Regions from separate parts of the Lysinibacillus sp. RC79 genome, predicted to be linked through region 1. Evidence: riboswitches for the same ligand, from Rfam matches in the RefSeq annotation. Region 1 holds a riboswitch; each other region holds the start of a gene.
What was found. A riboswitch is a leader RNA that binds a small molecule or an ion and turns the genes downstream of it on or off. The one in region 1 is predicted to bind lysine.
Positions count from the first base shown of each region.

Region 2: it holds a riboswitch for lysine, as region 1 does, so the genes downstream of both, ABH968_RS00520 (aspartate kinase) here and ABH968_RS21035 (amino acid permease) in region 1, are expected to answer to the same signal.
Region 3: it holds a riboswitch for lysine, as region 1 does, so the genes downstream of both, ABH968_RS07610 (transporter substrate-binding domain-containing protein) here and ABH968_RS21035 (amino acid permease) in region 1, are expected to answer to the same signal.

Region 1 covers NZ_JBGCCD010000028.1:65,828-70,394, reverse strand. The annotation lists gene ABH968_RS21045 (nitric oxide synthase oxygenase) at 206-1,252, shown strand; gene ABH968_RS21040 (CynX/NimT family MFS transporter) at 1,306-2,514, opposite strand; lysine riboswitch at 2,689-2,865, shown strand; gene ABH968_RS21035 (amino acid permease) at 2,953-4,416, shown strand; gene ABH968_RS21030 (hypothetical protein) at 4,531-4,567, opposite strand, start outside.
Region 2 covers NZ_JBGCCD010000001.1:124,346-128,912, forward strand. The annotation lists gene uvrC (excinuclease ABC subunit UvrC) at 1-1,443, shown strand, start outside; lysine riboswitch at 1,712-1,890, shown strand; gene ABH968_RS00520 (aspartate kinase) at 2,123-3,349, shown strand; gene ABH968_RS00525 (methyl-accepting chemotaxis protein) at 3,726-4,567, shown strand, end outside.
Region 3 covers NZ_JBGCCD010000005.1:237,542-242,108, reverse strand. The annotation lists gene ABH968_RS07625 (DUF6501 family protein) at 1-116, opposite strand, end outside; gene ABH968_RS07620 (amino acid ABC transporter ATP-binding protein) at 435-1,166, opposite strand; gene ABH968_RS07615 (amino acid ABC transporter permease) at 1,179-1,904, opposite strand; gene ABH968_RS07610 (transporter substrate-binding domain-containing protein) at 2,084-2,950, opposite strand; lysine riboswitch at 3,068-3,254, opposite strand; gene odhB (2-oxoglutarate dehydrogenase complex dihydrolipoyllysine-residue succinyltransferase) at 3,758-4,567, opposite strand, start outside.

The DNA.
Region 1 (4,567 bases):
AGCCGAATCGGACGCATTGTTTATCTGTAGCGAAAGCAAAGCGGCAGCTACAATTATGCCGAGGCATAATTGATAAAAAAGAAGAGATGATAAGAAATATTGAACAAAGTATTTCATATATAAAATATGTATGTTTTCTTGCAGATTTTTTCGTGGTGATAATAGTTCCATTCCTCTAATATGAGGATAGATGGAGGAGTTCGATATGAATTTACATGAAGTACAACGATTTTTAGAACTTTATCAAGTAGAGCAAAACGAGTCAAAAACATGGCTAGAAAATAAATTACAGTATATTAAAACAGCTGGAGCATATATACCGACAATGGAAGAATTAATCTTTGGTGCACGAGTAGCATGGCGCAATAGTAATAAGTGTATTGGTCGATTGTTTTGGCAATCGCTGCATGTTGTTGATGCCCGAGATATTTCAAAAGAAGAGGATATTTTCAACGCATTGCTTGAACATATTCAATATGCAACAAATGATGGGAAAATTCGTCCAACAATAACGATTTTTGCACCGGGACGAGTTCGTGTATGGAATCATCAGCTAATCCGTTATGCTGGCTATGAAACGGAATCTGGAACCGTTGGTGATTCGCATTCTGTTGAGTTTACAAAAGTATGTGAGTCACTTGGCTGGCAAGGTAAGAGAACAGCATTTGACGTGCTTCCACTCGTTGTACAGGTGGATGGAAGGGAACCACAAGTGTTTACTATCCCTGACGAATATGTACTAGAGGTACCGATTCGTCATCCGGAATCTGCTCAAGTAGAGAAGTTAGGATTAAAATGGTATGCAGTGCCGATAATTTCGAGTATGCGCTTCCAAATGGCAGGTATCGATTTTGAAGCAGCCCCATTTAATGGTTGGTATATGGGTACAGAAATCGGGGCACGTAATTTAGCAGATCATGAGCGTTATAATATGCTGCCCGCTATAGCAGAAATTTTCAACCTCGATACAACCAAACAGGCTTCTTTATGGCGTGACCGAGCATTAGTTGAGCTGAATATGGCAGTCCTACATTCCTTTAAAGAAGATGGTGTGAGCATTGTAGATCATCATACAGCTGCACAGCAATTTAAATTGTTTGAGGAAGCAGAAGCAGCAGCAAATCGTGAGGTTACTGGTAATTGGACATGGTTGATTCCACCTCTTTCGCCAGCTACAACCCATATTTACCATAAGCCTTATGTTAATGTTTACAATACACCGAACTATTTTTATCAGAAACCACCTTACTAATAGAGAAAGGCAGCTCATGACATCCGCTGAAATAAGATCATGAGCTACCTTTTTTAATTTACATATTCATTTTTAGAAGCCCTAAATGAACATAAGAAGAGTATCAATGCTACGACAACAAATAACCAACCAGCCGTATTCCAGCCACCAAATAAATCATGCAAATAACCAAATAAGATTGGACCGATTGCGGCTAATAAATACCCTAATGATTGTGCAAAACCTGATAAATCAGCTGCCTCAAAAGCTGTACGGGTACGTAGTGTAAAGAACATCATCGCTAATGCGAATGAAGCCCCTCCTGCTAAGCCTAGTAGCACCATCCACAGTACAGCGAGGCTTGTCCATTCCATCACTACTCCGATAAAGCCAACTAAGTAAAATACCGTAAACATTAATACGAGAGGACGTTGAGATGTCATTTTACTAGCGATAATAGGCACAGCTAAAGCCATTGGAACTTGTGAAAATTGCATGATGGAAAACATCCAGCCTGCACGATCTGCAGCTAATCCTTGTGATATATATATTTCAGGAATCCAAGCGGCAGTTGTGTAGAATAATAATGACTGAAATCCCATAGCCCCCGCCACTGCCCAAGTAACAGGTGATTTCCATAATGGTGTACGTTCTTTCGTCGTCTTAACAGTAGACTCAGGCTTATTAAATTTCAGCTGTGGAATCCAAATTAATATGGTTAACACCACAAGAACAAGTGCGATTGCTAAAGCTCCTTGCCAGCCAAATGATGAATTGGCAATAGGATAACTAATACCAGCACCGAGTCCAGCTGTCAAATTCATCGACATTGTGAACAATGCCATAAGCAAACCTACGTGAAAGGGAAATTTCAATTTAAGTAATCCGGGAATTAGTACGTTACCGAATGAAATGGCTATACCAATTAGCATAGTACCAAATATGAGTAAACTAGTTGTGCCAAGGGAGCGTAGGACAATTCCTACCGCTAAAAGAATAGTTGATAAAAATAATGTTAATTCTAGTCCAAATTTACGTGCGACAATTGGTGCGAATGGTGAAATGATTGCAAATGCTAGCAATGGGATCGTTGTTAGAAAGCCCGCTAGTACATTGGATATGCCGAGGTCTTCACGGATAAAGGATATAATAGGACCAACAACTGTTAGCGGCATCCGTAATGTCGAGGCAATACAAATTACTCCGATAACGAGTAATAAGGTTGTCCCTTTCCAGTTAATTTTCCTGCTAGGATAAGTATCGGTATGTTCATGAGTAGTCAAATAAGTCCCCCCTGTTAGAACAATTTTGATTGAATCACTATACCACTTTATCACACTAATGGAAATAGTGGAAAATTCGCAAAATAAAGAACATTACTCGAGTTATTGAAATGTCATAGGTCGTATGTTAAACTAATACCCATCATAAATTTAATATTTAATGCCTCATGTTTATATTGAGGTAGAGGTCGCGGTATTTAAGAGTATGTTAATGGAAATGACAAGCATTAGAGAAATTAACTGAAAGGAAATACCGCCGAAGTGTGAGGGGACTTGAAAACCTCATGCTGGGGCTGTCTCCGAAAGGGACAGAACTGTCACGTTTGAACAACGTGTTGAGCTATCATTTTGAAGGAACAGAGGATTTACTTAGCCATCACAGCAACGTTCATGTGATGGCATTTTTTTCGCCTCTTAAAAAAGGAAGGAAGCTATATCGTGAGTGAAATAAAAGTCAATCAGCTCGGTCATAAAGCACCGAAGCTGAAAAAAGAATTAAAAAGCCGTCATATTACAATGATTTCATTAGGCGGTACAATTGGTACAGGATTGTTTTTAGCAAGTGGTGGTGCCATTGCACAAGCAGGCCCTGGCGGTGCACTACTCGCCTATGCATTAATCGGTATCATGGTGTATTTTTTAATGACGAGCTTAGGCGAAATGGCAGCTTATATGCCATCATCGGGCTCATTTAGTACGTATGCTACAAAATTTGTAGACCCAGCTTTAGGCTTTGCACTTGGTTGGAACTACTGGTACAACTGGGCGATTACAATTGCGGCAGAAATTTCTGCTGTCTCATTAATTATGAAATATTGGTTCCCAGATAGCTCATCAGCACTTTGGACTGTTTTATTTATTGCTGTAGTTTTAACGTTCAATCTATTATCGGTAAAAAGCTATGGTGAAAGTGAATATTGGTTTGCAATGATAAAGGTTGTAACTGTAATCATTTTTATTATCATCAGTTTCTTAATGATTTTTGGTATTTTAGGAGGACACGCTCCGGTAGGCTTTACGAATTTCTTTATCGGTGATGGACCATTCCATGGTGGGCTCCTTGCTACATTTGGTATTTTCTTAGCTGCGGGATTCTCATTCCAAGGGACAGAGCTACTTGGGATAACAGCAGGTGAAACGGATGACCCTGGTAAAAATATCCCGAAAGCCGTGAAGTCTGTTTTCTGGCGAATTCTTTTATTCTATATTTTAGCGATTGCTGCAATTGGGATGCTGATTCCATTTACAGATGCACGTTTGCTATCTGAAGATATCGCTGTTTCACCATTTACACTGGTGTTCGACCGTTTAGGAATTGCCTTTGCTGCATCATTGATGAATGCTATCATTCTAACGGCAATGCTGTCAGCAGGGAATTCAGGGCTTTACGCATCGTCACGTATGCTTTGGCAATTAGCGGTAGATGGACATGCACCGAAAATTTTCACTAAACTAAGCCGTCGAGGTATTCCGATTTACGCATTACTGGCGACTTTAGCTGTAGGCTCCCTAGCATTTTTGGCTTCATTCTTTGGTGATGGTGTAGTCTACATGTGGCTGCTAAATGCCTCTGGGATGTCTGGCTTCATTGCTTGGCTAGGAATTGCATTTAGCCATTACCGTTTCCGTCGAGCGTTCGAGGTACAGGGCTTAGATCCGACATTGTTACCGTATAAAGCAAGGCTATTCCCATTCGGCCCGCTATTTGCCTTTACAGTTTGTATGATTGTTGTTATTGGACAAAACTACAATGCCTTTATGGGTAATACAATAGACTGGTATGGAGTCCTTGTCTCCTATATCGGTATTCCACTGTTCTTATTCTTATGGCTTGGCTATAAAATCAAGCATAAAACAAAAATGCTTCCATTAGAGCAATGTGATTTAAAAGTTGAACAATAAAAAATAAAACTGTCCTGTGAGCCATAGAAAATGACTTGCAGGGCAGTTTTTTAATGAATTTGTAACCCCAGGTACTATCTTGTCAGAAAAATACGCCAGGTGAACCATTAACCTTTAAGCCCCAAAGTCTCGTATCCCCATAATAGCAATC
Region 2 (4,567 bases), on a different contig from region 1:
AAAGTGAAAAAGGATAAGGCAAAATATTTTGGTCCATATCCGAATGCGTATGCAGCAAGTGAGACGAAAAAGCTGCTAGATCGTTTATATCCTCTGCGAAAATGTGTACAACTCCCTAGCAAGGTTTGTTTGTATTATCACATGGGACAATGTCTAGCCCCTTGTGTCAAGGATATTGATGCTGAACTTTACCACGATATGATTGAGGATATGACAAAATTTTTAAATGGTGGGGTTGAGGAAGTCAAAAAGGAGCTAGAGGTAAAAATGCTAGCGGCCGCTGAACATTTAGAGTTTGAGCGTGCAAAGGAATTTCGTGATCAAATTGCACATATCGATACAGTCATGCAAAAGCAAAAAATCGTCTCAAGTGATACAACTAACCGCGATGTATTTGGCTATGCAGTCGAGAAGGGCTGGATGTGTGTTCAAGTTTTCTTTGTCCGTCAAGGAAAGCTCATTGAGCGAGATGTCTCGATTTTCCCAATTTATCAAGAGGCAGAAGAGGAGTTTTTAACGTTCGTTGGGCGATTTTACGAAAAGTTAGAGCACATTAAGCCTAAGGAGATCTTTATCCCACAATCTATTGATGCAGATATTTTAACGGAATTATTAGAAGTTAAGGTACTGACACCAAAACGTGGGCAAAAAAAAGAGCTAGTTGAATTAGCGACGAAAAATGCTGAAATTGCTGTAGCAGCGAAGTTCCAGCTTATTGAACGTCAGGAAGAACGCACTATAGGAGCATGTGAGGCGCTTGGTGAAGCTATGGGCATCTCTACGCCTTTACGGATTGAAGCTTTCGATAATAGTCATATGCATGGGACAGATGCTGTATCTGCAATGGTTGTATTTATCGATGGAAAACCTGCGAAGAAGGATTATCGAAAATACAAAACACGTACTGCTGCGAAGCACGATGATTACGGGGCGATGCAGGAAGTGATTCGTCGTCGATACACACGCGTATTAAAAGATGGTCTACCTTTACCAGATTTAGTACTAATAGATGGTGGGAAGGGGCAAATGGAAGTCGCGCGAGAAGTGTTAGAAGATGAGCTTGGCCTTGTCATTCCAATTGCCGGATTAGCAAAAGATGAAAAGCATAATACGTCACAGCTTCTATTTGGTGATCCACCTGAAGTAATTGCATTAAAGCGAACAAGCGATGGATTCTACTTACTGCAACGAATTCAGGACGAAGTACACCGCTTTGCTATTACCTTCTTACGACAGCAGCACGAGAAGCATGCTATACAATCTGTCCTCGATCATATAGAGGGCATTGGTCCAAAGCGAAAACAGCAATTACTTAAGCATTTTGGCTCTGTCAAAAAAATTCGTGAGGCAAGTATGCAGGCATTACAAGAAGCAGGGATGCCATCTAATCTAGCTAACAATATCTATGCTTATTTTCATTCAATAGAAGACTCCCACCTCTGAAGATGGTGAGATGAATGCAGATGGAGTTCCTTTTCAGTGGGTGTACAAATACCTACTGAATGAAAATAATGCCTCCGGACGCAATTACGCCAAGGCGAAATTGATTTTCTACAAGAGCCATTGTCAAAGGATTAGACATATGCTAAGTTTGTATATAACATTGCCCTTCAATATAGCAATGTTGTATACCGTGCCTTAGTTTTTCAGTAGTTTCTACTATTAAATTGGAAATTTCTTCACTAAGGTTAATTAAATACTTTCACTATTTAGTGATGATAGAGGTGCAAGGTTCAAGAGTAGTACGTTCGAGGACGAACAAGTCCAGTGAAAATGTATGAAAGGGAAGCTTGCCGAAGTGGAGCATCGTTGTTTCCGATGCTGTGCTGGTTTTACATTTAAGAGATGTAAGACTGTCGATACTAATCGTTTCGGAGAGCTATCACACATGCACAAGTTACTTTTATTGTACATGTTATAGGCAGCTTTCACGTTATGTGAGAGCTGCCTTTTTGCTTTCTAGAGACAAACTTTTTTCAAGGCAGTTACCCCCTACCTGAGAGGTGATGTTAAAAAAATTGGAGCGGAGGAAAGTGAGTGCTCGTGTCACTTTGATTTTGCTGCAAAAGTATAGCAACTTTATAATCAGCGAAATGATTTAATACGAAGGAGAATGATAAAGATGGCGAGAATTGTGATGAAATTTGGTGGTGCTACATTAGCATCAACAGAGCACATTCAAAATGTTGCGAAAAAGGCGATTGCAGAAAAGGAAAGAGGTTTTGATGTTGTCGTTGTCACTACAGCTATGAGGGGTATGGCTAAAGAATTAGCAAAGATGGCTCGTGATCTATCAGACAACGCATCTAAGCGTGAACTAGACGCACTATTTTCTACAAGCTCACAACTTACAAGTACATTAGTGGCAATTGCTTTACAGGAAGAAGGATATGATGCTGTGTCATTAACAGGCTGGCAGGTAGGCATTGAAACCGATGCTATGTATAGCAATGCCCGTATTGATGAAATGGATGCTAGTCGAATAGAAGAGCATTTTGTACAGGGGAAAATCGTAATTGTTGCTGGGGGACAGGGTATCGATAATTCACGGAATATTACGACGTTAGGTAAAGGTGGGGCGGAAACGTCGGCTATAGCTATTGCAGCAAAATTGAAGGCGGAGCGGGTAGATATTTACACGAATGTGGATGGAGTCTATACAGCTGATCCAAGTCATGTTGCTAGGGCACGAAAGCTAAAAGAAATTTCCTACGATGAGATGCTAGAGCTATCAAACTTAGGATCACAAATTTTACACCCACGAGCTGTAGAGTTAGCAAAGAAGTTTCAAATCCCAGTTATCATTCGGTCGAGCGAAATAGATACAGTAGGTACTTTATTGAAGGAGGAAGTTGAAATGGAGAAAAATTTAATTGTACGTGGTGTTGCCTATGAGTCAGACGTTATTCGCTTAACAGTTGGTTATGATGCTTATTCCAATGCTTCATTAGCAGATATGTTCACAATACTTGCAGAGAATCGCATAAACGTCGATATAATCGTACAAGCAATAATTGATGGCTTAAAGCCAACTGTATCATTTACCATTTTAAAAGAGGAGTTCGCTGAAGCATTACGTGTCCTAGAAGATAGTAAATTATCATTAGGGTTTAGTTTTGCTGATTTTGAAATCGGCTTAGCAAAAGTCTCTATTATTGGCTCAGGAATGGCATCTAATCCAGGGGTGGCTGCCCGAATGTTTGATCGTCTACGTCGTGAAGGTATCCCTGTAAAAATGGTCAGTACTTCTGAAATAAAAGTTTCTGTCGTTGTTCCTCAGGACGAAATGATTCATGCAGCAAATGCATTACATGATGAATTTAACTTAGAACAAGCGCTTTACATATAATTTTGAATAGGATGTGTCTGTAAAAGGCACATCTTTTTTGTTGTTGAAAAACTATTATGTCAATGAAATTAATATGTCATATTAAATAAAGTAGGGATCTATGGCAAAACGAGGGGGTGATTTCCGTTCCGGCTGGGCTCTTTCCTGGGGGCGTCCGATGAGCCGCTTCACTCGCTTTGCTCGCTCCAGGGTCTCATCTGTGACGCTGATCCCCAAGGAGTAGCCCAGCCTCCACTCCAATCAACTACTTCACTTAGAATGAATCTTCTGGAATGGGCACATCTTTTTTTGTTCACATCAATTTAATATTTTATCCAATTTTATTGTTATATAATAAAATATGACATGTTTTACCAAGGGGAAGGTTGGGGTTTGTATGGTATTATTCGGTTTATTTCAAAAGCCAATGGATGAAAGCGTTGAAAGAGACAATGATTTAGAAATACAAATATTAAAAAAACGAATTCTGGAATTGGAACTTGAGCAGGAAAGCATTGATGTGAAAAATGCGATATTAGACTTTGTACTAGCGCATATGGAGTTAATTAATTTTCAAACGGCTTTAAAGGTTCAAAATGTCTCAACGAGTGTAGGGGATATTTCCGCAATGAGTGAAGAAATGTCGTCAAATACAGAAGAGATGCTTGCGGTTGAGCAAAATGTTAATGCAAATATTCAAGAAATAAAACAGCATTCCATATTACTAGTAGAGGAAATGGAATCATCCATTTCAAAAGGTGAAATGGTTCAGGAGTTGTTGGCTAAAGGAGCTCATTCAACAGAGCAATTAAATGATGAAATGACTAAAATGGACGATATCAGTAAAGGGGTAACCGGGATTGCCGATCAAACACAACTACTATCCTTGAATGCCTCTATTGAAGCCGCGCGAGCTGGTGAGCATGGAAAGGGCTTTAATGTTGTCGCGATGGAAGTAGGGAAGTTAGCCAACAGCTCGAAAGGTTCATTGCAAGAAATGACGAAGATTCGATCAGTCATTGATAAGAAATTACACAATACAATAACAAATATTAAACAAGTCGAACATTATTTAACTGACTTTTTAAGTATCATGAAGAACAATATTGCTAATCTGACTGTAACAAGTAAAAATATTGAAGAAGCAGCACATGGCATTCATCAAATAACAGCCGCATCAGAAGAAAATGTAATAGCAGTAGGTCGTTTAGCGGAAACAACGACGGAACTATCACATAC
Region 3 (4,567 bases), on a different contig from region 1:
ACATCATATTGTTTCCCTACTGTTAATACGTTTGAAACTAAATATTTTGATGCATTTGTATGCTTACAAGTAACTGTGCGTACTGTTTGAGCATCTTTCCATTTTAAATGTAACATAATCTCTCTACCTCTCTTTACTAGCGCGAAGCTAATGTCTATTGCTTATTTTATAATATTTTTGAACTTTTGTGGAGAAAAAAACCATAGAAGACCATATTTTCTCCATATCTATCGTTTTTTTACCATATCAATCATAAAAATTTTTACTTCGAGGTGTTAATATGAGCTTTGGTGGCGTACCGCAATGGTTTTTTATTCTGGCCGTTGCATTTGCAATTTGCTTTGTTTTATACGCAGAATGGAATTCTAGAAAATAAGTGAGCCCATTAATATGGACTCACTTTTTTAGTTATTGAAACCGAATGCGTAAACTTATTATTTTAATGTTCGTTTTAAAAACTCTTTTGTCCGTTCATGCTGAGGTTTTACTAAAACCTGTGATGGTGGTCCTTCCTCTACAATAACACCTTTATCCATAAATACAACGCGGTCTGCTACTTCTTTAGCAAATTCCATTTCATGTGTAACAATTAACATCGTATTCCCGGCATTCGCTAGCTGACGCATTACCTTCAATACTTCACCAACCATTTCTGGGTCAAGTGCTGACGTCGGTTCATCAAACAGCATTACTTCTGGGTTCATTGACAATGCTCGTGCAATCGCTACCCGCTGTTTTTGACCGCCAGATAGCTGCCTTGGCTTCGCATTGACGTATTGATCCATACCAACAATTTGCAAATATTTTAGAGCAACTTCGTCGGCTTCTGCCTTCGAACGCTTTAATACTTTCATTTGACCAACTGTACAGTTTTTTAGCACATTATGATTGTTAAATAAGTTAAATTGCTGGAATACCATACCTAAATGTGTACGATATTCTTGGATATTATGCTTATCGTCTAAAATGTTGTCACCTTTGTAAATAATTTGACCGCCACTTGGTGTTTCTAGTAAATTAATGCAGCGTAGTAGTGTTGATTTACCAGATCCGGAAGAGCCGATTAAGCAGACAACCTCGCCCTTTTCTACTTGGAAATTTACATCCTTTAACACTTGGTTACGCCCAAATGATTTACTTAAATGCTCTATTTTAATAACTGTCATCTGTTCGTCCCCCTATACTGCTTCTTTCTGTTCTTTTTGGTAGGCATCTGGTCCATCCAGTCGTTTTTCTACATACAGTAAAATTCTTGATGCTGTGAATGTCATGATGAAATAAAGGACACAAGCTACAAAGAAGGATTCAAAATAGCGGAAGTTATTACCTGCAATCGACTTTGTTTGGAAGTATAATTCCGTAACCCCGATAACGTTTAAAACTGCTGTATCTTTAATATTCATAATTAATTGATTACCTGTTGCAGGCAATATATTTCGCGCAACTTGTGGTAATACAACATGTAGCATGATTTGAAAATGATTCATACCAATGGCCGATGCGGCCTCGTACTGCCCCTTATCAACGGAAACAATACCGCCACGCACAATTTCAGTCATATAAGCACCTGTGTTTAGTGCAACAACTAAAATACCTGCCGTAATAAAGTTCATATCAATACCAAATGCAATATCTAATCCGTAAAATACAACCATTGCTTGTACAATCATTGGTGTACCACGGAAGAATTCGACATAGCATGTTAGTATAAAATTAATGAGCTTTAAGCTATAGAATTTTAAACCCTTTTTACGAACCTTGATGGTATGCATAATTCCGATAAAAAATCCGATAAGTGCACCAATAATTGTACTAATAATCGAAATAAGTAATGTATAATACGCACCTCGTAAAAACATTTGCCAGTTGTTCTCAACAATAGAAATAATCCATTCAAAACTCATGATGTTCCTCCTAACAACGTTGTGTTGCTTGTTCGTTACAGTATTGTGTCTTAGCTGGGCCTTTTGTTTCTTTTATCTTATGAAACTTTTAGCAAAGACATTATTATTTTTTAGAGAGATTCTTATTGTATAAATTGTATTGGGATTGCACGGGCTAGCAGATAGCCCGTGCATTCATGTTATTGTGCTGCTGGTTGCTGGTGAATTGCTTCTTCCATAATTTTTTGGCGATCATCTTCAGAAATACCTTTTAAGATTTCATTGATTTTTTCAAGATCGGCATCACCTTTACGTAAACCAACTGCAATAGATGTATTTGAAATATCGGTATCGAAACCTTTTTCAAACTTTACATACGTAAACTTATCATTTGCAGCAGCGGCGGAAATACCTTCTGGACGCTCTGCTACATAGCCGTCAATTTTTCCAGCTTCTAATGCTACACGCATTGCTGGGAAGTTATCCATTGCTGTTTGCTTTTTTACATCTTTGATTTGATCAATAACATTGTAGTTAGACGTATTTAATTGTGATGTAATTTTTGCACCAGAGAAATCTTGGATGGATTTTGCTTTTTCATATTTACTGCCTTTTTTGATAACCATCACAAAATCAGACGTATAGTAATTTTCGGTGAAATCAATTGTTTGCTTACGCTCTTTAGTAGGTGACATCCCTGCAATGATTGCATCGATTTTGTTTGATTGTAGTGATGGTACTAAACCATCCCATTCCAATTTTACGATAACTAATTCTTTTCCTAAGCCTTCAGCAATTTTTTTCGCCATTTGCACATCATATCCGCCTGCATATTCTGCATTATCGGCAATTTTTACTGCGCCATTTGCATCATTTTGCTGTGTCCAGTTAAACGGAGCATAGCCTGCTTCCATCCCGATACGGAATTGGCCTCCGCTTTCACCCTTATCAGTATTTACTCCCCCATCACTAGACGACGTCGCATCCTTTTTACCACCAGTACCACAAGCTGCTAACAAAATTGCAGTCATGACGGTCAACATTAATACCAAACATTTTCTTTTCATGGAAAACTCCCCTTTTCTGTAAAAAAATAAGACAACTGTACCAAAAAAGACCTAAGTTCTGAACTTAGGTCTTATCTTTTTTAACAGTTGCCCAAATCCTCACAATAATTTCCAAAATTCCGAGATAGCACAACCTAGTAAACCTGGAAAGTAATTTACTAGGACAGTCCTGCACTTATTCACTGCAGACCCAGCATAAAAGTACGAGCTCCTTTTATACTTCGGCGATAGTTCCTTCTCCATTGCGTCTTCGCTTGCTTGAACTCAACAATGAACTAATAAATATCGCGCCTCTACCTCACAATAGGATAAATGTGAGGTTTGTATATTTAATTGATATTAAGATATTACTATAAAACTAAGTTATCCGTCAAGATAATTTTATTACTTTTCTGACTAATTACAATATTAGGGTTTTATTCTTTTAAAATCCTTATATACAATTTTGCAAAGTTGAAAATGGTGTTTAGATTTGTAGCCTTTACAATAACGTAGGGGGTGATTTCCGTTCTGGCTTTGCGCTTTCCTGGGAGCGTCCAGCCTCCACTCCAATCAACATATATACGTGTTTACGTTTTTACAAATATGACTTTGAACATTTTTAGAAAATTCGAAAATATTTATTATCAAAGCTCTACACTAGTAATTCAAAAGAATCTGTTATTCCACAAAATTAAATTCTTTTATACTATATACTTTATTACTACGTGAAGCTTTCTTAAAAATTTCCCTGAAAATGAGAAATGTTTTATGACAAGCAAAAAACCCTGCAAAACAATGTTCGCAGGGTTTTAACAAATTCAGGAATTAAGAATTTAATAATAAATCTTCTGGGTTTTCAAGTAGTTCTTTAACTGTTTTAAGGAAGCCTACAGAATCTTTACCATCGATAATACGGTGGTCATAAGAAAGAGCTAAGTACATCATTGGGCGAATTTCTACTTCACCATTCACTTCAACTGGACGTTTTTTGATAGTGTGCATACCAAGGATACCAGCTTGTGTACCATTCATGATAGGTGTAGACATTAATGAACCGAATACTCCACCGTTTGTAATTGTGAATGAGCCACCTGAAAGATCGGCTAAACCTAATTTTTTGTCACGTGCTTTTTTCGCTAGGTCTGCGATTGAATCTTCAATTTCAGCAAAGTTTTTGCGGTCAGCGTCACGTACAACTGGTACTACTAAACCTTCTTCTGTTGATACAGCTACACCGATATCAAAGAAGTTGTTTAAGTGAATTTCATCACCAGAGATTTGTGCGTTCACATATGGGTATTTTTTAAGTGCTGCAACTACAGCTTTTGTGAAGAATGACATGAAACCAAGTTTTGAGCCAGTTGACTCGAAGAATTGGTCTTTTTTACGGGAACGTAAAGCCATTACGTTTGTCATATCTACTTCGTTGAATGTTGTTAACATTGCTGTAGATTGTTTTACTTCAAGTAAGCGTTTTGCAATTGTTTGACGACGACGGCTCATTTTTTCAACTGTCACACGTGATTCATCTACAGCTGCAACTGCTTTCGGTGCTGCTGGAGCTGCTTGTGGTGCTGCTACTGGAGCTGTACCATGAGCTGCTACATCTTGTACACGTACACGGCCTTGTGGATC